Regions from separate parts of the Pallidibacillus thermolactis genome, predicted to be linked through region 3. Evidence: riboswitches for the same ligand, from Rfam matches in the RefSeq annotation. Region 3 holds a riboswitch; each other region holds the start of a gene.
What was found. A riboswitch is a leader RNA that binds a small molecule or an ion and turns the genes downstream of it on or off. The one in region 3 is predicted to bind thiamine pyrophosphate.

Region 1: another riboswitch for thiamine pyrophosphate. It lies ahead of OEV82_RS02235 (beta/alpha barrel domain-containing protein); the one in region 3 lies ahead of tenA (thiaminase II).
Region 2: another riboswitch for thiamine pyrophosphate. It lies ahead of thiT (energy-coupled thiamine transporter ThiT); the one in region 3 lies ahead of tenA (thiaminase II).
Region 4: another riboswitch for thiamine pyrophosphate. It lies ahead of tenA (thiaminase II); the one in region 3 lies ahead of tenA (thiaminase II).

The regions. Positions count from the first base shown of each region.
Region 1 covers NZ_JAOUSE010000003.1:121,919-126,897, reverse strand. The annotation lists gene OEV82_RS02260 (alkaline phosphatase) at 1-196, shown strand, start outside; gene OEV82_RS02255 (ThiF family adenylyltransferase) at 524-1,534, opposite strand; gene OEV82_RS02250 (thiazole synthase) at 1,534-2,301, opposite strand; gene thiS (sulfur carrier protein ThiS) at 2,307-2,510, opposite strand; gene OEV82_RS02240 (thiamine phosphate synthase) at 2,513-2,929, opposite strand; gene OEV82_RS02235 (beta/alpha barrel domain-containing protein) at 2,919-3,104, opposite strand; TPP riboswitch at 3,199-3,308, opposite strand; gene flaG (flagellar protein FlaG) at 3,582-3,950, shown strand; gene fliD (flagellar filament capping protein FliD) at 3,937-4,979, shown strand, end outside.
Region 2 covers NZ_JAOUSE010000011.1:40,691-45,669, forward strand. The annotation lists gene OEV82_RS05890 (hypothetical protein) at 136-399, opposite strand; gene OEV82_RS05895 (small acid-soluble spore protein P) at 516-653, shown strand; gene OEV82_RS05900 (Hsp20/alpha crystallin family protein) at 762-1,109, shown strand; gene OEV82_RS05905 (dipeptidase) at 1,222-2,601, shown strand; gene thiT (energy-coupled thiamine transporter ThiT) at 2,639-3,235, opposite strand; TPP riboswitch at 3,307-3,423, opposite strand; gene OEV82_RS05915 (S1C family serine protease) at 3,539-4,963, opposite strand.
Region 3 covers NZ_JAOUSE010000039.1:3,689-8,667, reverse strand. The annotation lists gene OEV82_RS11745 (enoyl-CoA hydratase/isomerase family protein) at 281-1,057, shown strand; gene OEV82_RS11740 (MBL fold metallo-hydrolase) at 1,112-2,050, shown strand; TPP riboswitch at 2,305-2,393, shown strand; TPP riboswitch at 2,483-2,571, shown strand; gene tenA (thiaminase II) at 2,657-3,340, shown strand; gene thiW (energy coupling factor transporter S component ThiW) at 3,357-3,878, shown strand; gene thiD (bifunctional hydroxymethylpyrimidine kinase/phosphomethylpyrimidine kinase) at 3,847-4,650, shown strand; gene thiM (hydroxyethylthiazole kinase) at 4,643-4,979, shown strand, end outside.
Region 4 covers NZ_JAOUSE010000009.1:13,644-18,622, forward strand. The annotation lists gene OEV82_RS05075 (energy-coupling factor transporter transmembrane component T family protein) at 1-197, opposite strand, end outside; gene OEV82_RS05080 (ABC transporter ATP-binding protein) at 194-1,783, opposite strand; gene OEV82_RS05085 (ECF transporter S component) at 1,761-2,357, opposite strand; gene tenA (thiaminase II) at 2,354-3,040, opposite strand; TPP riboswitch at 3,158-3,258, opposite strand; gene OEV82_RS05095 (LysR family transcriptional regulator) at 3,344-4,210, opposite strand; gene OEV82_RS05100 (aspartate aminotransferase family protein) at 4,601-4,979, shown strand, end outside.

The sequences.
Region 1 (4,979 bases), on a different contig from region 3:
ACGTTCCAATACCGGATGGACAACAGGTGGACACACGGGAGAGGATGTGAATGTATACGCCTTCGGTCCATCCAGTGAAAAATTTGCCGGCCACCTAGATAATACCGATCAAGCAAAAATCATTTTTGAATTGATTGGTGCAAAGGTTGAGATCCATGATATTCCTGTCCAAAGTGAAAACAATGAAGAAGAATAATAGACCAATATATGGGCTGATCAATTTCGATCAGCCTTTAACTTTAAAAAGTGATTGTTTTTTCATAAAAGATCATGTTCTTCTTATTTGTCTTAAGCATGCCTTTAGAGAGGTCCCGTTTTCTCTTGTCATGAGAACCTACGTAGATGAACTGCGAACTGCCGCTGTTAAAGAAATTTAAAAGATAACAAACAAGAAAACCGTCATGTTTATGGGAGAGAGAACAGGAAGAAGTAGAGTTTCATTTAAGGTTATCAAACGTCCTGTTCCTCTCCGACTCTGGAGCTTTTTGTTGAAAACATTGTCTGTTAAATTGTCATGTTCAGATTATGCCCCGAAAAATCGTTGATAGATATTCCTCGCTTTTTTCTCTTCTTTCGTTCCATGAATCAAGGCTCTGCCGTCTTGAAATAGGACGACACGATGATTCTCTACTGTAAAGGACAATAAATAATCGTTTCCTTTTAAATCTTTCACGAGTGGACGTAAATGATTTTTAATCTCTGCAAGAGAGGTTACTTGTTTTTGTTGTGGCCGGATTTGTACCGTATTTCGCCCGCACAACACTGCTGTTTTTAATTGATTGTCCCGGGACAAAAATGGATACGTTGGGTTTTTTCCACAGGATGGACAATCCGCCTTCTTTAACTTTGTCAGATTAACCGATGAATATTGCCTTGTCCAAACATCAAAGGAAACTAATTGCTTTGACACTTCCCCTGACACTAAATATTTTAATGCTTCGGTTACTTGATAAGAAGAAACCACTTGAACTGCCGGGCTAATTACACCAACTGTATCACAGGTCATGCCGTCAGATTGAATGGCATCAAGGAGACAATGAAAACACGGTGTCTTATGTGGTACGATAGAAACCGTCGTCCCATAACTTCGGACGACAGCGCCATAAATCCACGGTATCCCATGCTTCATTGCTACATCATTCATAAAAAATCTCGTTTCAAAATTGTCAGTCGCGTCAATCATGAAGTCGACGTGTTTTACTACATCTTCATATTCAAGGGAGAAATCACCGACTATCGCTTCAATGGAAATATTGGAATTAATCGATTGTAAATGCTTTTTCGCAGCAATCGCTTTTGGTAACTGTTGTTTGACGTCTTCTTCGGTATATAATTGTTGGCGGGAAAGATTACTCCAATCAACATAATCCCGGTCAATAATCGTGATTTTACCGATGCCGGCCCGGGCCAACATTTCACTACTGGCTGAACCAAGTGCTCCTGCGCCGACAATGAGGACATGGCTATCCAGTAGCTTTTTTTGCCCTTCCTCACCAATTTCTGAAAATAACATTTGTCGTGAATAACGTTCCATTATGGTGTTAACATTCCTTCTGTCGGACTGCTTGCCTCAGCATACCATTTTTTCGGAATCCGTCCTGCTTCATATCCGAGTCTGCCCGCTTCTACAGCTAACTTCATTGCTTTTGCCATTTTTACCGGGTCTTTTGCACCCGATACGGCCGTATTTAATAATACTCCATCCGCCCCCATTTCCATCGCCAGGGCACAATCCGCCGGTGACCCGATACCTGCATCCACAATAACCGGGACATTGGCCTGTTCAATAATAAATGATAGATTCAAAGGATTGACAATCCCTTGACCGGATCCTATCGGAGAAGCGCCCGGCATAATGGCATGAACACCTAACTCTTCTAACCTTTTTGCCAAAACCACATCATCGGACGTATACGGAAGAACAATGAATCCTTCTTCCAGTAACATTTCAGATGCGCGTAATGTTTCAATCGGGTCCGGCAATAATGTTTGATCATCGCCAATGACTTCGACTTTTACCATGTCACATAAACCTGAAGCTTTGGCAAGTTTGGCAATTCTAACCGCTTCTTCGGCCGTTTTTGCTCCAGCGGTATTTGGTAACAGGGAATACTTTGAAAGGTCAAGCATTTCTAAAAAATTTGGCTGCGAAGGTTCAAAAATATTCATTCTTCTTACTGCGAACGTTAAAATTTCCGTCTCAGACACTTCAACGGCTTTCTTTTGAATTTCAAAGGACGGGAATTTTCCTGTACCTAATAATAGTCGTGACCGAAATGTTTTATCTCCAATTTTTAACATGTTTTTCATCCTCCTCCAACAAATTGAACAATTTCAATTCTGTCACCGTCATTGACGGGTTGAATGTCATATTGTCCTTTTTCGACTATTTCCCCATTTTGTTCGATAACCACAATTCTTTCTTGCAATTGGAAATGGTGTAATAAATCTTCTATATTTTTGATCCCATTTTCCACTTCCACTTGTTGACCGTTAATAACGAGTTGCATAATCAATCCCTTTCTTTCCGAAAAAGTTTTGCTGCTTCTTTTGGATTTTGTGCAGAAAGAATAGCCGACATTACTGCAATGCCACTTACTTTTGTGGCCGCAACCTCTGTCATATTATCGGGTGTGATCCCGCCGATTGCCAGAACAGGAATGCCTGCTTTTTGCACAATTTCTTTCAACAATTTTGTCCCTTTTCCCGGTATCCCTTTTTTACTATTTGTTGGAAATACATGGCCAAATAGACAATAATCAGCACCATCTTCTGCTGCGATAACCGCTTCTGCTAGTGAATGTACACTTACACCCACTTTAATTTCAGGAAATTTTTGTTTGACTAACTTGACAGGCAATCCAGCTCCAGGAAGATGAACATTCGGTATCCCGGTTAATAGTGCAACATCCAGCCGGTCATTGATCACGAGTTTTTTTTTGTACACCTTTTGTTAAAAGCTGCTCTACCAGTTGAATGACTTCACTTGTCTGTTTTGTTTTTTCTCGAATATGGATATAGTCCACCTCATCAGCAATGGCTAAAATAGCCTTGACCAACTCTGTAGCGGTTTTTTTCCCGTCTGTTATGGCGTGTAATTCCACATAAGTCCTTCCTTTCAAGCGCATTTGAATATTAAAAAGCCACTTTCCATTGCGGAAAGTGGCATGTGAACATAAACATGAACCAAATTGGTCATGTTCCAAAATTCCACTTCCCTACGCTGGCATTGTCCAGATCAGGTTCTAAGGGTCTTAAAGTCCACACTTTAATCTCAGCCTTTCTCAAAGGCTCCCCTAGTGGTTCAATATTAAATTTTTTAACGATTCCATGTTAACACACTTTTCTGTATTTGCAAACATTATTTACAGAACGGTGACCAGTTTTTTCTTAATCTGAATTTAGAGCGCCTTTTCATTAAAAAAGTTTCAATCATAGCGTTATATTTGTGTGTACAAGGATTGTATTTGGAATGAAGCCTGTTATCTTTTGAATATATGATTTATTCGTTAAATCTTTTTTCTTTATGCCGATAAAAAAAGTAGATATCTATGTGCGAAAAAACTTTAGGGGGATGTTGAATGGTAAAACATATTGCTTCCCATCGAATGGTAAATACAGATACAGTAAGTAGGCTAACAAACTCATTAAAAGAAGAGATTTATCCGTCCAAATATGATACAAAAGGATATGAGGGTCCTAAAGCAGCAGGACAAGTTGATGGAGGTAAAAAACAAGTTCAAGATGTAATCCAAGCCTTAAATGATTTTTTGAGCCCTACATACACTGCTTTAAAATTTACGATGCATGAAAAACTTGGAGAATATTATGTCCAAATTATTGATGAGGAAACAAAGGAAGTCATTCGAGAAGTGCCGCCAAAAAAAATGCTCGATTTATATGCGGCAATGGCGGAACGAATCGGTTTAATAATAAATGAGAAGATTTGATAGAAGGAATGGAAAAGGAAGTGAAACTATCATGGTTGGTGTACGGGTTAGTGGTTTAGCAAGTGGTATGGATATTGACTCCATCGTTTCCGACTTAATGAAAGCCGAACGAATTCCACTGACAAAAATTGAAAAGGAAAAAACATTGTTAGAGTGGAAGCGGGATGCTTATCGCGAAATTAATAAACTTTTATTTGACTTTCAGAATGAATTGTTTGAATTTACACGTACGCAAAATTATCGTATCCGTAGTGTGACAAGTACGAATGAAGATTTCGTTACAGCAACGGTAGCAAATGGAGCGGGAACAGGTACGTATACAATTTCTGAGATTACACGATTAGCAAAGGCTGCGACAATGAAAAATGCAGAAGGAATATCAGCCGATAAGAATCATAAAGTTGATGTAAATAAAGGCCTTTATTTTATTAGCGATTCGTTTAAAAACGCCGATTTTGAATGGAAACAAGGTGGATTAGAAAGTGAATCAATTAAAATTAATCACGATAATCGAAAAGTTGTGAAATTAAACTTAAAAGAAGGACAAACATTACAAAATAATGAATCGGATTCATTTTCTACTGATATTTCAATTAAAGTGAATGGAAAAGGGATCAACGTTATTTTTAAGACTTCCGAAGAAGAGGGTAAAAGTTGGCCAGATACAGATGAAAATGTAGCTTTCGTCCATTCAGATGGAACGATTGAGTTTAAAAACACGTTAAATATTAATGATGTCGTGGAAGTTGATTATGTTGTCAATGAAAAGAAAGAAACGCGAACGTTAACTAAAAAAGATGACAAAATTCAAAATACGATTCAAATCACAGGTGCACTTAAAGAAGGAAGTATCAATATTACCATTGGGGACACCACTTTTACCGATGAACCGATAATACGAGATGGAAATGAACAAAATGGATCACGAATGGGGAACTTTAAACGTGGAGAAGAAGTAATCGCCACGATAAATTATGATACTGGCCAAATTACTTTTACAGATCATTTTTTGGAAGAGCAGTTTACAGA
Region 2 (4,979 bases), on a different contig from region 3:
TTGTGACAACAAAAATATTTTAACATAATAGTTAATCTGCGTAAATATCTATATTTATAAAGATTTCGAATTTTAACTATAAAAAAGCAACTAAAATAAAGAGACCATTCTATTATTAGAATAGTCCCTATCACCTCAATCAAATAATTGATTCATTTTATTAATTTCACTCTGGTATTGTTCTAGTTTCTGACGCTGGATCTCTCCAGCCACTTCATGGGCGTTCTCAATTTGTTGTTGAACCTCTTTAATCTCTTTTTCAAGTCTTTTCAATTGTTGTCCATAATTTGCTGAAGTTGAATCTAGATTTTCGTAAATATCTTTTGCTTCTTCAAATCCTTGTTGAGCAGCCTGAAAAGCCTGTTGCTTATCTTTATGATATGGAAACTTCTTTGTCATTTTATTCACCTCTATTTTTAGATTGAACAAGAGGTAAATTTTTATTCGTTTATCTTCATCATTTTGGTACAACCTAAAAATACGGTCCCCCACAAATAACTGGAGTTGATAAATTTATGGTACAAAAACGAAATGTGAAAAATAATAGCATGAATAATCATGACAATACACAACCTGAACCGTTAAGCGGGTCGAAAAAAGTTAAAAATCGTAACCATTCTAGACAAAATAATAATCCACATCATGGTTTGTAATAGATCATTTTTTTATCAAAGTTGACTCTCCATACACATTTTATCTTGACGCACGTATACTATTGTTAACACTTTTTAAATGAACCTCAAAAAAATGGGGGACCATTGATGAAACAAAATAAAAACGAAAATTATTTTGAATCTGATGAAATGGAAAAATGGCTTACTCAATATTTTTTAGATCCGTTAACAGATTATTTAGATGAAAATGTTTTTAGAATTGACCTTTTTGACTCCGAGAGTTCCTTCATTGTGGAGGCTTTATTGCCAAAGGTAAAAAAAGAAGATATTCACATTTCAATCAATTCTAACACCCTACAAATAAAAGTTAAACAAAGTTCTCATGATAAAACTCGAACGGTTACCTTCCCTTTTCCTATTTCCCATTTACAAAAAAACATTACTTTTGAAAACGACATTTTAGAGATTGTTTTTTTAAAATCTGAATCTTTATAGTTAATTACAAACAAATATGAACTTTAAAAAAGTCCATATTTGTTTGTAATTCCCTTTACTAGATGTTATCAATTAATTAAAATCAAAATAAGTTCTATTTGGAGGGGTGCTTATGGTTAATAAATGGATTGAATATTTAGAACAAAACAAAGATCAACAACTTATGAAATTAAAGGAATTTTTAAAAATCCCTAGTGTTTCTGCATTATCCAAACATAAAAAAGATATACATAAGGCGGCTAGATGGTTAAGTAACGAGTTAGAACGAATTGGCATGGAAAATGTAAAAGTGATGGAAACAGAAGGTCATCCTATCGTATATGCTGACTGGATCCATGCAGATCATAAGCCTACTGTATTAATTTATGGTCATTATGATGTTCAACCTGTAGATCCATTACATTTATGGGAAACACCACCTTTTGAGCCAACTGTTCGCGATGGCAAAATATTTGCACGCGGAGCCAGTGATGACAAAGGACAAGTTTTTATGCATATAAAAGCATTGGAAGCATTATTAAAAACGGAAGGGAAGCTACCAATAAACATAAAAATAATAATTGAAGGTGAAGAGGAGATCGGTAGCCCTCACTTACCTAAGTTTATTGAAGAAAATAAGGAATTATTGCAAGCTGACGTCTTAGTGATTTCCGATACTGGTATGATTGAAAAAGGAAAACCTTCCATTACATACGGATTAAGAGGATTAACTGGTTTACAAATTGACATTCAAGGAGCAAAAACCGACCTTCATTCCGGTGCCTATGGTGGCGGTGTTCAAAACGCAGCCCATGCTCTCGTTCAATTATTATCCACTTTTCATGATGAAGAAGGACGTATAATGGTCGATGGATTTTATGATAATGTACTATCAATAACAGATGAGGAAAAACAAGCGATTAATGCTTTACAATTAGACGATGAAAAGGTGAGAACAGAACTTGGTGTTCCTGAATTATTTGGTGAACCTGGATACAGTTTTTACGAAAGAACGAGTTATCGTCCAACATTAGAAATTAATGGGATGTATAGCGGTTTTCAAGAGGAAGGAATTAAAACCGTTTTACCAAACCAAGCTAGCGCAAAGATCACATGTCGTTTAGTACCCAATCAAGAACCTGAACAAATTTTAGAACTTATTAAACAACATATTGAGAAACATAAACCGAAAGGAGTGACAGTAAAAATTACTCCATTTGATTCCGGTGCTCCTTTTGTAACACCGCTTAATCACCCGGCAATTCAAGCAGCAGGTCGTGCTGCTTCTAAAATTTACGGTACCGAAACAGCTTATATTCGTAGCGGTGGCTCTATACCAATTGTCGCTGACTTTGCTCAAATTTTACAAGTCCCAATTGTCTTACTAGGGTTTTCTCTAGATAGTGAAAACTTCCATGCTCCAAATGAACATTTCCATTTAGAGAATTTTTATAAAGGGATGCAAACGATGTGTGAATATTGGAATGAATTGGCTGAAATACGATTCAAATAAGATGTACCCCCTTCCTTAATTGGATGGGGGTTAAAAATTATTTATTTAGTCGTACAGACATATTTTTCCTTCTACTTTCTGTTAATATACGAGGGGATATTGAAATTAATAAAATAAGTACGATAATACAGAACAAGAATGAACCTAATCCAGCTGGACCATTTACGACTAAAGAGTACAACCAAACCGGTTGGCCTTCGGGCGCATAACTTCCCCAAAAAACTATACCAGCAATATAATGAACTAGATAACGAGCAAAACTACCAACAAATGTAGCTATTATTATATAGAAAAAACCAATGTTCTTCTTCCCTTCGTCAAAACAATTTTGTATCATTCCCATAAACAATCCGGCAAAACCAATAAAAGCAAATGCAACAAAGTATTCAATTATAAACTGAAACCAATGAAGGATATAAGCATCACCGAAAATTACTTGAAGTACTCCCCAGAGAAATCCAGATAATACACCATATTTAAATCCCCATCTAAAAGATAGAATGAACACAGGGACCATTGCGAAGGAAATAGATATCCATGGTCCTAATTGTATCGATGGTAATAAATCGATAATAAACGCTAATGCTGCCAAAATCGATGTTTCAATGAGTGGTTGTAATTGATTTGTGCGCATAAAAAAACCTCCTATGTAATTTAACGAAACGTTCCATAGGAAGCTCAGAAAAGGAGAAAAGATTACGTACATTCTCTTTTCTTCCACAATCCCTACGCCAGTACTAACTGAACAGGTTCAAAGGGTCAGAATAAAAAGACATATCGTCAATTTATTCACTCTCAGCATAAGCTCCCCCTGTGGAAACGTTGTTTCATATCATCTTTAATTATAAACGATAACAAGAAAAATACAACGCTTATATGAAAAACGTATAAATTTAGGACTGTCATAAAGACAGCCCTATTTCTAACTCATGTGTAATCAACTTTCATTCGTTTTTACTGAAACGGATTGTTTTTTACCTTCACGATAAAACTCAAGCTCTATAGTATCTCCAGGCTTCACTTTACTATACAAATATTTTCGTAGCTCAGTTGTATTTTTCACTTCATTACCATTAATACCTACAATAACATCATTTACTTTCAGACCAGCCTTTGCAGCGGGTGAACCTTCTTTAACCCCTGCTACAACAATACCTTGTTCAATATTTCCGAACATACTCTGACGATAAAACTGAACAATGTCAGCCATATCATACATTTCGATTCCGATGAATGGTCGTTTGACTTGTCCATTCTCGATTAATTGTTCTGCAATTGGAAGAACATCGTTCGCTGGAATAGCAAAACCTAAACCTTCTACTCTTTCATCGGCAATTTTTAAACTATTTATACCGATTACTTCTCCACTTGCATTAATTAAAGCACCACCACTATTTCCTGGATTTATTGCTGCATCGGTTTGGATTACATCTAATTCCCATTCACCTGCAGAAGTTTTTACTCCAACTGTTCGGTCAATTGCACTAATAATCCCTTGTGTAACGGTTCTAGAAAATTCAAGTCCTAGTGGATTACCAATTGCAATGACTTCATCTCCTGGACGTAATTTACTTGAATCACCAAAACTTGCAACTTTATCAACATGAGCTTGATCGATCTTCAATACTGCTAAATCGGTTAACGCATCCGCTCCAACTATTTCAGCTTTTACCGTTTCACCATCATATAAAGAAACTTCAACTTCATTCGCTCCTTCAATGACGTGGTTATTTGTAATAATATATCCATATTGATCATCCTTATGGAAAATAACTCCAGAACCTGTTCCAGCTTGGACATTTTCTTGTTGGAAATAAAACTGGTTGTTAAGCTGTTGTAAATTAATTACCCCCACAATTGTAGGAGATAATTCTTCAACTATATCAGCTATAGATGCATTGTCAGCTGAAGCAAAGGTTGGAGTATATTCCACATCAGATGATTTATTTTGTAGCTGTGTCGAATTAGATGAGTGATCGCCATTTTCAAAAGGTAGATCAAAATAAGCTATCGCTGAAATGGTTAAAGCCGAACTTATTACACCGACTAACAAATAGGAAACTACTTTTTTAAACCAACGTTTTTTCATGCTATTTTTTAGTTTGAATTTTTGATCATCGTGCTTATTTATACCTTCAAAAGTATCCCTATAATCATTTGAGCTTTCATATTTGTTGATAATATCACTTTGTTCACCATGCTCACTTTCAAAACTATTCACCTTCTGTGTACTAGTTTGTTGTAATTGGAATTGCTGATCCTTATAATTAGTCTGTTTACGATTTTCGCTATTAACTGATTCTGGTGAATTTAAACTTTCATTTGAATCAAAATTTGATTGATTTTTTGTATGATTATCCATTTTCTCTACCCTCACT
Region 3 (4,979 bases):
GTGAGGATATGTCTTCGAACCGAGCACTCGCGGATAAAACGAAGAGAAAATTAGGTAGAAAACTCTTTGAGAACACTTCTCGTGGATAAAACGAAGTAAAAAATAGGTAGAAATGTCTCTGAAACCAGTTCTTAGGGACAAAACCTACTTAAAATAAGTTTAAAACGTCCATGTGGCCAGTTTTTCACGGACAATTGCCAAATAAAGAAGTTCCACGAATAAACTTGTTTAAAAAAATAGACCAACTTTAAGAAAACGATATAACAAAGAGGTGAACAACATGACAGAATTAATTCAAGTAAAAAAAGAGAATCATATAGCCTACATTACAATGAATCGACCAGATAAATTGAATGCTCTTTCTGAAGAGCTTGCTACCGAATTAAATATAGCCATCAAAGATGCGGACCAGGATCCGAATGTAAAAGTGATGATATTAAGCGGTGCAGGTCGTTCTTTTTGCGCGGGTGGAGACATCGGCTCTTTTCAACAGATTCATAGTGTTGCTGATATGTTGAACCATATGCAGGAAGTTGTTCAAATTCAAAATACAATTCAAAATGCCCAAAAATATATTATTAGTGCTGTCCATGGCTATGCAGCAGGTGCTGGCTTTAGTGTGGCTCTTGCAACCGATTTTATCGTCGCCCATCGTGATGCGAAGTTTGCGATCAGTTTTAATCACATTGGTCTAATTCCCGATTTAGGTTTAGTAAAAAAATTGTCGGAAGTTGTTCCTCCCCATTTAGCGAAAGAATGGATTTCGTCAGCAAAAGAAGTATCAGCAGAGGAAGGTTTCCAACGTGGTTTTGTCAATAAACTTGCAGAGGGCGATGTCATAAAAGAAGCGACTGATTTTGCTCAATTTATAATAAGTGGTCCACCGATTGCAAATCCATTTGTCAAATATTTAGTAAATCATGCACATGAACTAACGAACGAAACAAATCAGATGTTAGAAAGTACTATGCAAGCATTATTATTCCAGACAAAGGATCATAAAGAAGGAATACGTGCTTTTTTTGAAAAGCGGAAGCCTGACTTTAAAGGAGAATAATAGATTTGACGCTCACTTTCACATGTGGAAAAAATAATTAAAGGTGGCTATCGTATGTTAGAAGAGATTGGTTTAAAACGGATTCGCTTAGATTTGCCTTTTCGACTGAACCATGTCAATTGTTTCTTAGTAGAAGGACCCAATGGTTGGATAGTGATAGATGCCGGTTTGCATAATAAACCAACGGTAAAACGGTGGGAAGAGGAACTTCAAGGAAAAGAAGTTTCCGATATTTATATAACCCACTATCATCCTGATCACTTTGGTTACGCCGGTGGACTTCAACAAAAAACGGGTGCAAAAGTATCTATGTCTAAAATTGATGCTACTGATGGATTTATGGCATGGGAAAAGAATTTTTTAGATTCATTGGAAACCAATTATCAGTTATCTGGGATTCCTAAAGATACGGCAAAGGCAATGGCTGACGATACGAAATCTTTTAAGCCAAGAGTAACACCGTATCCTGAAGTGAATCATTTTTTTCAAGAAGGGGAAAAGGTACAAATTGGTAAGCTAGAATACGAAATTTATTTTACACCAGGACATTCCGATGGTTTAATTGTATTTTTTAATAAAGAAAAAAGTGTTTTGCTATCAACAGACCATATTTTACCAAAAATTACACCGAATATAAGTTACTGGTATCATGGTGATCCGAATCCGTTACAAACGTACTATCATTCCCTTGAAAAAGTGAAAAAACTCAATGCTGAGTATGTCATCCCGTCGCATCGCGAGCCGTTTACCGATGCAAACAAGCGAATAGAAGAGATTAAAGCTCATCATGCTGAACGACTTGAAAAAACATTAGAGGCTATTCAAAAAGAAAGTACGGTTTATCAAGTTAGTAAAGTCCTGTTTCCTTTTATTGAAACTATTCACGAAACACGGTTTGCTGTGGGTGAAACTCTTGCCCATTTAGAATATTTACGTTCCAAAGGTGAATGCAAACGGGAACTTGTCAATGGAAAATATGTGTATTTTGTATAAAAAACGGTCTGTCATTCTAATGGAAGGGTCAATCAAGTGGCACACCCAATTCTCCTTGGAGCGGTAACGTGTCCTTGACAAATTTTCATTGGATTCTGAACGGGTGAAAAAGCCATTGTCATAAAAAGGCACTTTGTTTTCCGAGCCGTAGCTATGGACATTATTTGACAGCTTCTAAAAGGATTTTAGTTCTTTTCATAGCCAAACTAAGAAAAGTTTGCTACAATCAAGTTGAAACAAAACAAAATAAAGTCAATTTACACTAGGGGCGCCGGTCGGCTGAGAAGTACCCTTTGAACCTGATCTAGTTCATACTAGCGTAGGGAAGTGTAACATAAAATTTAGATACAAAAACGATGATGTTACGATTTCCCCGCGGTTCGAAAAGAATGCGGGGTTTTATTTTGTTTTGTGAAAAAACTTAATATTTTAGAAGACTACTAGGGGCGCCATATGGCTGAGAAGTACCCTTTGAACCTGATCTAGTTCGTACTAGCGTAGGGAAGTAGTGTCGGAATTCGTATATACATATGTATGTATCGAAAATAACGCCACTTTCCTTCGCGGGAAGTGGCTTTTTAATTTTAAAAGGGAGGAGTATTTAAAATGGAAAAAATAATGACTTTTACTGACAGATTATTTCAGAACGTACAACCGATTTGGGAGAAAAATCATAACCATCCGTTTGTTCAGGAGTTAGGGAAGGGAACTTTAGATAAAGATAAATTTATTCATTATATGAAGCAAGATTATGTGTACTTAATTGATTATGCCAAACTATTTTCAATCGGTGTTACGAAGGCAACGAACCTAGAAACAATGCAAAAATTCTCACAAGTGCTTCATGACACTTTACATTTTGAAATGGAATTACATCGTCAATTTGCAGCGGAATTTGGGATTACAAATGAGGAGTTAGAAGCGACAAAGCCAACACCGGTAAACGTTGCTTATACATCCTATATGCTAACGGCGGCTCATAATGGTAGTTTAGCGGAAGTTGTTGCTTGTTTACTTCCTTGTGCTTGGGATTATTGGGAAATTGGTAAGCTACTGAGAAAACAATATGGTGACATATTGGCATCAAACCCTTACCGTAAGTGGGTTGAAACATATGACTCTGAGACTTTTGGTGAAGGCGCGAAGGCCCTTATTCAACTTATGGATGAATTAGCGGAAGGAAAACCAGAAAGAGAATTAGCTGTTTTAGAGAAACATTTCCAAATGACATCGAAATATGAATATTTATTCTGGGATATGAACTATTACAAACAAGATTGGCCAATTTAATATGGAGGCGGAACTGGTGAATAAAACGAGAAAAATAACGTACACAGCCATTATTGCGGGACTTACGACAGCAACAAGTACACTCATTTATATCCCGTTAGGTTTTGCCAAAATTTTTCCAATTCAACACTTTGCTAATGTCATTTCAGCAGTTCTATTAGGGCCCTGGTATGCCACATTACAAGCGTTTCTTACTTCAACATTACGAAACATGATGGGAACGGGAAGTTTATTTGCTTATCCAGGAAGTATGATTGGCGCCTTTTTAGCAGCCATTATTTTTTCAAAAACCAAAAAGTTATCCTTAGCAGCCTTTGGTGAAGTTGTAGGTACCGGGATATTCGGGGCGATGGCTACATATCCAATCGGTATTCTCTTTATGGGACAAAAGGCAACGCTGTTTGGATTAATTCCAAGCTTTTTAATGGCATCCTTTGCCGGTGCATTAATGGCATACGGGCTTCTGAAAGTTATGAGCCGTAACAAAATAATAGGAGGTTTAATTTATGAAAACAGCACTTACGATCGCGGGTTCTGATTCCGGAGGCGGGGCAGGCATTCAAGCAGATCTAAAAGCTTTTTCGGCAAATGGGGTTTATGGCATGTCAGTCATTACTGCAGTGACCGCCCAAAATACGGTGGAAGTTCGATCTGTTCAAGATATTGATACGGACATTATTCGTGATCAGATTGAAGCAGTATTTGATGATATTCAGGTTGATGCGGTTAAAATAGGAATGTTATCAAAGCCAGAAACAATTGAAGTTGTTATTGAAGGTTTGAAAAAGTATAAACCGTCGTTTATCGTTCTTGACCCGGTCATGGTATCAAAAGGCGGTCATCATCTATTGCAACCAGAAGCAGTTGAAAAATTAAAAGAGTTGTTACCACTTGCGACAGTGATCACACCAAATATTCCGGAAGCAGAAGTGCTGACTGGGCTTACGATTACGAATTTGGATGATATGAAAAAAGCTTGTGAAAAGATTTATGAACTTGGAGTAAAAACAGTTCTTTTAAAGGGGGGTCACCTTAACAGCGAGCCTAACGATTTATTTTACGATGGTCAAACGTTCCATTTAATTGAAGGAAAAAGATTCTATACAAAGAATACCCATGGCACAGGTTGTACACTATCTGCGGCAATTGCAGCAAACTTAGCGAAGGGAATGTCCTTGCTAGATGCAGTTCAAAAGGCGAAATGTTATATCAGTGTAGCAATCGAACATAGTCTTGACTTAGGACATGGTCATGGACCAACTCATCATTTTTACCAACTGTATAAAAAGGAGCTGGCTTTTAATGAATAAAACAGAAGCAAAGTTGTTATTTGAAAAAGTAAAAGCAGAACAACCACTTGTTCACTTTTTGACAAATACGGTGACAATCAATGATTGTGCCAATGTTACGTTAGCAATTGGAGCATCACCGGTGATGGCGAATGAAGTAAACGGAATTGAAGAGATGACAAATCTTGCCCAAGCCCTTGTCATTAATATGGGTACGATTACGGACCAAGTCTATGAATCTATGATTCGAGCCGGTAAAGCGGCGAATAAAAAAGGGATCCCTGTCATATTGGACCCGGTAGGTGCCGGAGCTACGACTTATCGTACAGAATTAGCACTGGACTTTTTAA
Region 4 (4,979 bases), on a different contig from region 3:
AAAAAGGGACATAACCTTTTTAATAAATACGAAATTGTCCATCCTCCTAAAAAAAGACCGATAAGGACGGCTAGAAACCATATTAAGAACGTCACTTTAACATCGGTAATGACCATTAATAGTAACATCACAAGTACATGGGAAAATAGCTTGCACGTGGGATTTATAGTAGCTAAGAATGAATGATTTACCTTCATACTAAAATCTCTTCCCTTCGTTCATGCATCAACTGATAATGAAGAGGTGGTATGATTTTCGTTTTTTGTAATATATCCTGGTTACTAAATAAACCAAATGGCGTTCCTTGATAGGCCATTTTCCCTTTATTCAAAAGCAAGACTCGATCGGAATATCGATCTACCAGATCCATATCGTGGGTTACCATAATAATTGTTGTTCCTTGTTTCTGTCTTTCTTTTAATTGTTTCATCAGTTTATATGTCGTTTTTTCGTCTTGACCAAATGTTGGCTCATCAAGCAATAATAATGCTTGATCAAACAATAACATAGTTGCTACACTTAACCTCCGCTTTTGCCCAAAACTAAGTATAAAAGGATGTTCGTTCTCATGGTCTTCCAACCCGAACTCTTGTATCAGCCTCTTTGTTTTGGCATATATTAATTCTTCTGGCCAATTTCTCTGGCTTCCTCCAAAAGCAATTTCTTCAAATACTGTGTCAGCTATAAATTGATGTTCCGGATTTTGAAAGACAAAACCTACTTGTTCATACAATTCACGATCTGACCAATTCGTTAGTTCCTTACCCTGAATAAATATGTTTCCTTTTTTTATTGGTTCCAAGCGGATAAGACTTTTCAGTAAAGTGCTTTTTCCACTTCCATTTTCTCCAACAATGGAGATCCATTCTCCTTTGTCTATTGCTAGATTAATTTCTTTTACAATAGACTTCCTTCCGTATCCAATTGTCACATTTTCTGCCGAAATGATCGGATTTTCAATTTTATAATCTTTTATTGCAGTCTGACACTTTGATTTAAATTGTTTCGATAATTTGATGGATAATGGATGAGAAGGATTTTCAATAACCTCAATCCACTTGCTTGGATAAAGTTTCGGACGCCAAATTCCCGCTTCTTTCATTTCATTAGTAAAATGATGGATAATGTCCTCGGGCTCTCCATCTCCAATCACATTTCCGCCCTCATTTAACATAATAATCCGATCCATCCACTCAATACAGCCGTCTAACATATGTTCAACAAAAATCATTGTTTGATTTGTTTTTTGAGATAGTCGGTGTAATATTTCAAGTATTTCTTTCCTGCCAGCTGGATCTAACTGAGCAGTTGGTTCATCAAAGAACAGCACCTCTGGCTCCAAGGCTAGTAAACAAGCTAAAGCTAGTCTTTGTTTCATTCCGCCTGATAATGTATCGATAGGGGTTTTCTTATCTACTTTTAAACCGACTTGATTCATTAAATTAGAGATAATATTGTCCATTTCGGTTTGAGGAACGGATCGGTTCTCAAGGCTAAATGCAATCTCTTCATCCACATGCAACATACAAAATTGAGAGTCAGGATCCTGAAACATAATTCCCACATTATCTCTCAGAAATACTTGTCCTGTTACTTCTGCTTCTATATACTCTGGAATGATCCCAGCGAGAGTGGAAATCAAAGTTGATTTCCCACCTCCGCTTGGTCCAAGTATCAATACCTTTTCTCCTTTATTAATAGATAGCGTAATATTTTTCAATATGTGTTCTGAACGGTTATAATAACGGACAGAAAGATCATTACAGCCCAGAAACATGTCCATTGGCATCTTCCTTTTTTCTTTTTTCTTTCATAATTGCATATTGTTCTAACACACCTGTTTTTGCCAATGTATCTACTACTACTTTTGCTAACCAACCGCCAAGAATCATACCGCTGATAATATGAATACCTAACGTAGTTAATAATACCTCTGTCGAGTAATATCCAAAACCTTTTGCCAACAAATTATAAATCATTCCAAAAACGGCCGCCAAAGCACCAGAAAGCATTAAAGTAAAAAGGTTATATCGCTTGTATCTGAATATGGCAAAAGCAATTTCAGAACCAATCCCTTGAAATAGTCCTACTAATAAGGCAGCTAATCCAAAATGACTTCCTGTAAATAATTCCACTGCTGCAGCCGTAACTTCTGCGACAAATGCCGCACCTGGTTTACGAATGATATAGGCAACAATAGGACTAGCGATCACCCAGATGCCAAACATAAAACTGGCACCGACAGGCCCAATTACAGCAGAAATCGGAATCCAAAGTGTAGACCAGCCTAAATAGATCACACCACAAATTACTGATAAAATAACCGCTAAGACGATTTCTTTCATTTTCCAAGTCAAGATTGTATTACCTCCATTTTTACAGGCCAATCCTCAAGTTTATAAGCCATATCCCAAAACATATATTCAAGCTGACAGCTAAGTAAGAAATGTTCCTTCATTTTTTCTTTTTCTATGTTTGTCGCTTCCTTTACCAGTTCATCAAGCCGTGCACAAAACTTTGTTGTGATTGAATCGGTCCGATTGCCATAGAAATGGATCCATTCATAAAATGGATGTGAACGGTCTGGGTTCACTTCTGTTAATAATCGCTTCCCTATTTCCCAGTAAGTCCACGGGCACGGCAATAAAACTGCAATAATTTCACCCAATGTCCCTTCATGAGCAACCGTCAGCATATGCCGTATGTATTGATGTGCGGTTGGAGACAATGGGTACCCTTGTAATTCTTCGTATTTGACATCTGCAACTTGACAAAAGTTATGATGTGGATGTGTTTCACTATTCAAAATAAAAGAAATTTGCTTATTAAACATTTCCATATCCTTACGATCTTTACACTTTGAAATTGCCATTCCATAGATTCGTATAAAGGCATTTAAATACTCAAAGTCTTGCTTTACATAATGAATTAGTTGTTCCTTCTTTAAATCTCCATTTGCTATTCCCTGTACAAATGGATGCTCAAAAATAGCATTAAAAATCGGATCTGCTTCTTTTCTCAGTTCTACAGAAAAACTCATGTTTATTTATGCCTCCTTATTAGTTATAGTGGAAGACGCTAGTTAGGAAGCAATTGCAGAATAAAGACATAAAAAAACCGCACCAAAATGGAGCGGCAGAATACTTTTAAATATACTCTTGCACGGACTCCACTTCCCTACGCTAGTATGAACTAGATCAGGTTCAAAGGGTCCGGGATACTTCCCGTCTCAGCCGAAAGGCTCCCCTAGTGTCTTCCTATACATTCCTATTCATTTAATTATCACTTTACACACACTTTTCAGTAAAGTCAATACAATCTTACATAAGTTAATAATTTTATTTCACCATACCCTTTGTAAAACACTACAAAATGTTTGAATATTAGGTTCTTCTGAGCGAACCTTTAAGTTAATACAAAACGTAGTAATCGGTTCGGATACAGGTTGAAGGATGGTGATAGAGCCCTCCTCCAACTCTTTTTTTATAATATTTTCTCCTAATATGGCATATCCGGTTCCATTTAATACAGCACTTTTAACCGTTTCATCGCTGCCACCAACCACAATCATAGATTGAGGCTGCAACTTGCTTGTTTTGAAATAGCGGTTAATAATACTACTGAAACTACAATTTTTATCGTAAGAGATAAATGGATACAGACCAAAGATATCTTCCAAACTACGATCTTTGCTAATTTGTGAGGACACAACCAAAAAAGTTTTTTCTTCCTCTAAAAAGATTTGTCTCATATCTATTTCATGAAAATTACCAGCAATGATTGCAATATCTGCAACATGGTCCTTCACACTTTGAATGGCATGTGCACTATTTAATGGTAGAAGATTCACCCGAACGTTCGGATACAATTCCTTATAATGTTTTATAATGTGTGATAACCGCCTTGTACAGTAGTATTCAGATGCTGCTATTGTTAAAATTCCTTTAGGTCCATGCAATTCTTCCATTTCTTTTTCCATTTGGGCAATAAGTGAAAATATCTGATCAACGTGAACCTTTAGCTGTTTTCCAGCAGTCGTTAATACTGTCCTTTTTCCAATTCTTGTAAAAAGGGTATGATTAAGCTCTTTTTCAAGAGATTGTATTTGTAACGTAATGGTGGGTTGTGTGTAGCCTAATTTGTTTGCTGCCTTGGATAAATTCAATTCCTCTGCAACAACTTTGAAGGTTTTTAAATGTCGTAGTTCCATTCCACTACCTCTTTCTTAAAAAACCCCTCTTCGGAAGAATGTAAGTTATCTTAATTATAACATTGCAATAAATTATCTAATGAAATCAAGTATCAATAATGATTTATATTTTATAGACAATTATGATTATTTTAATAATAATATATAAATTTTTTCAATAGTTAAGTAGCTTCATTTTTTTCGGTTTCACGACCAAATATCTATACTTCTCTCTCTCCATCTATTTTTGATTCAAAAATGGGATTATAGGCACTCTTTTATCGAAACGATTGCACCCTGTACACTTTCGCTTTTTCAACTATTAAGAATTCCTATCGTTCATATTTGACCAGTTATCTATGTTGTGAAAAAATTCATATTAATAAAAATATTATATTAGGAGAGATAAGTATGATAGATTGGCATACGATTAATGGCGAAGGCTTTTTAGCACCAACAATGGCAAAAGATTTTCCCAATCTGCCAGTCGTAAAATCAGAAGGATTATTTTACATTGGCGTTGACGGGAAAAAATATCTTGATTTTACATCAGGAATTGCTACAGAGAATACCGGACATAGACATCCAAAAGTTGTAGAAGCCATTAAAGAACAGCTAAAACATTTAGTTCATGGGCCGATTGGCATTATCAATTACGAATCCATTATGTTATTGGTAAAAAAGCTAAGAACTATTTTACCTGAATCCCTCAATTGCTTTTTCTTTGGAAATAGTGGGGCAGAAGCGATTGAAGGTGCAATCAAGCTCGCCCGGCATGTGACTAAAAGAA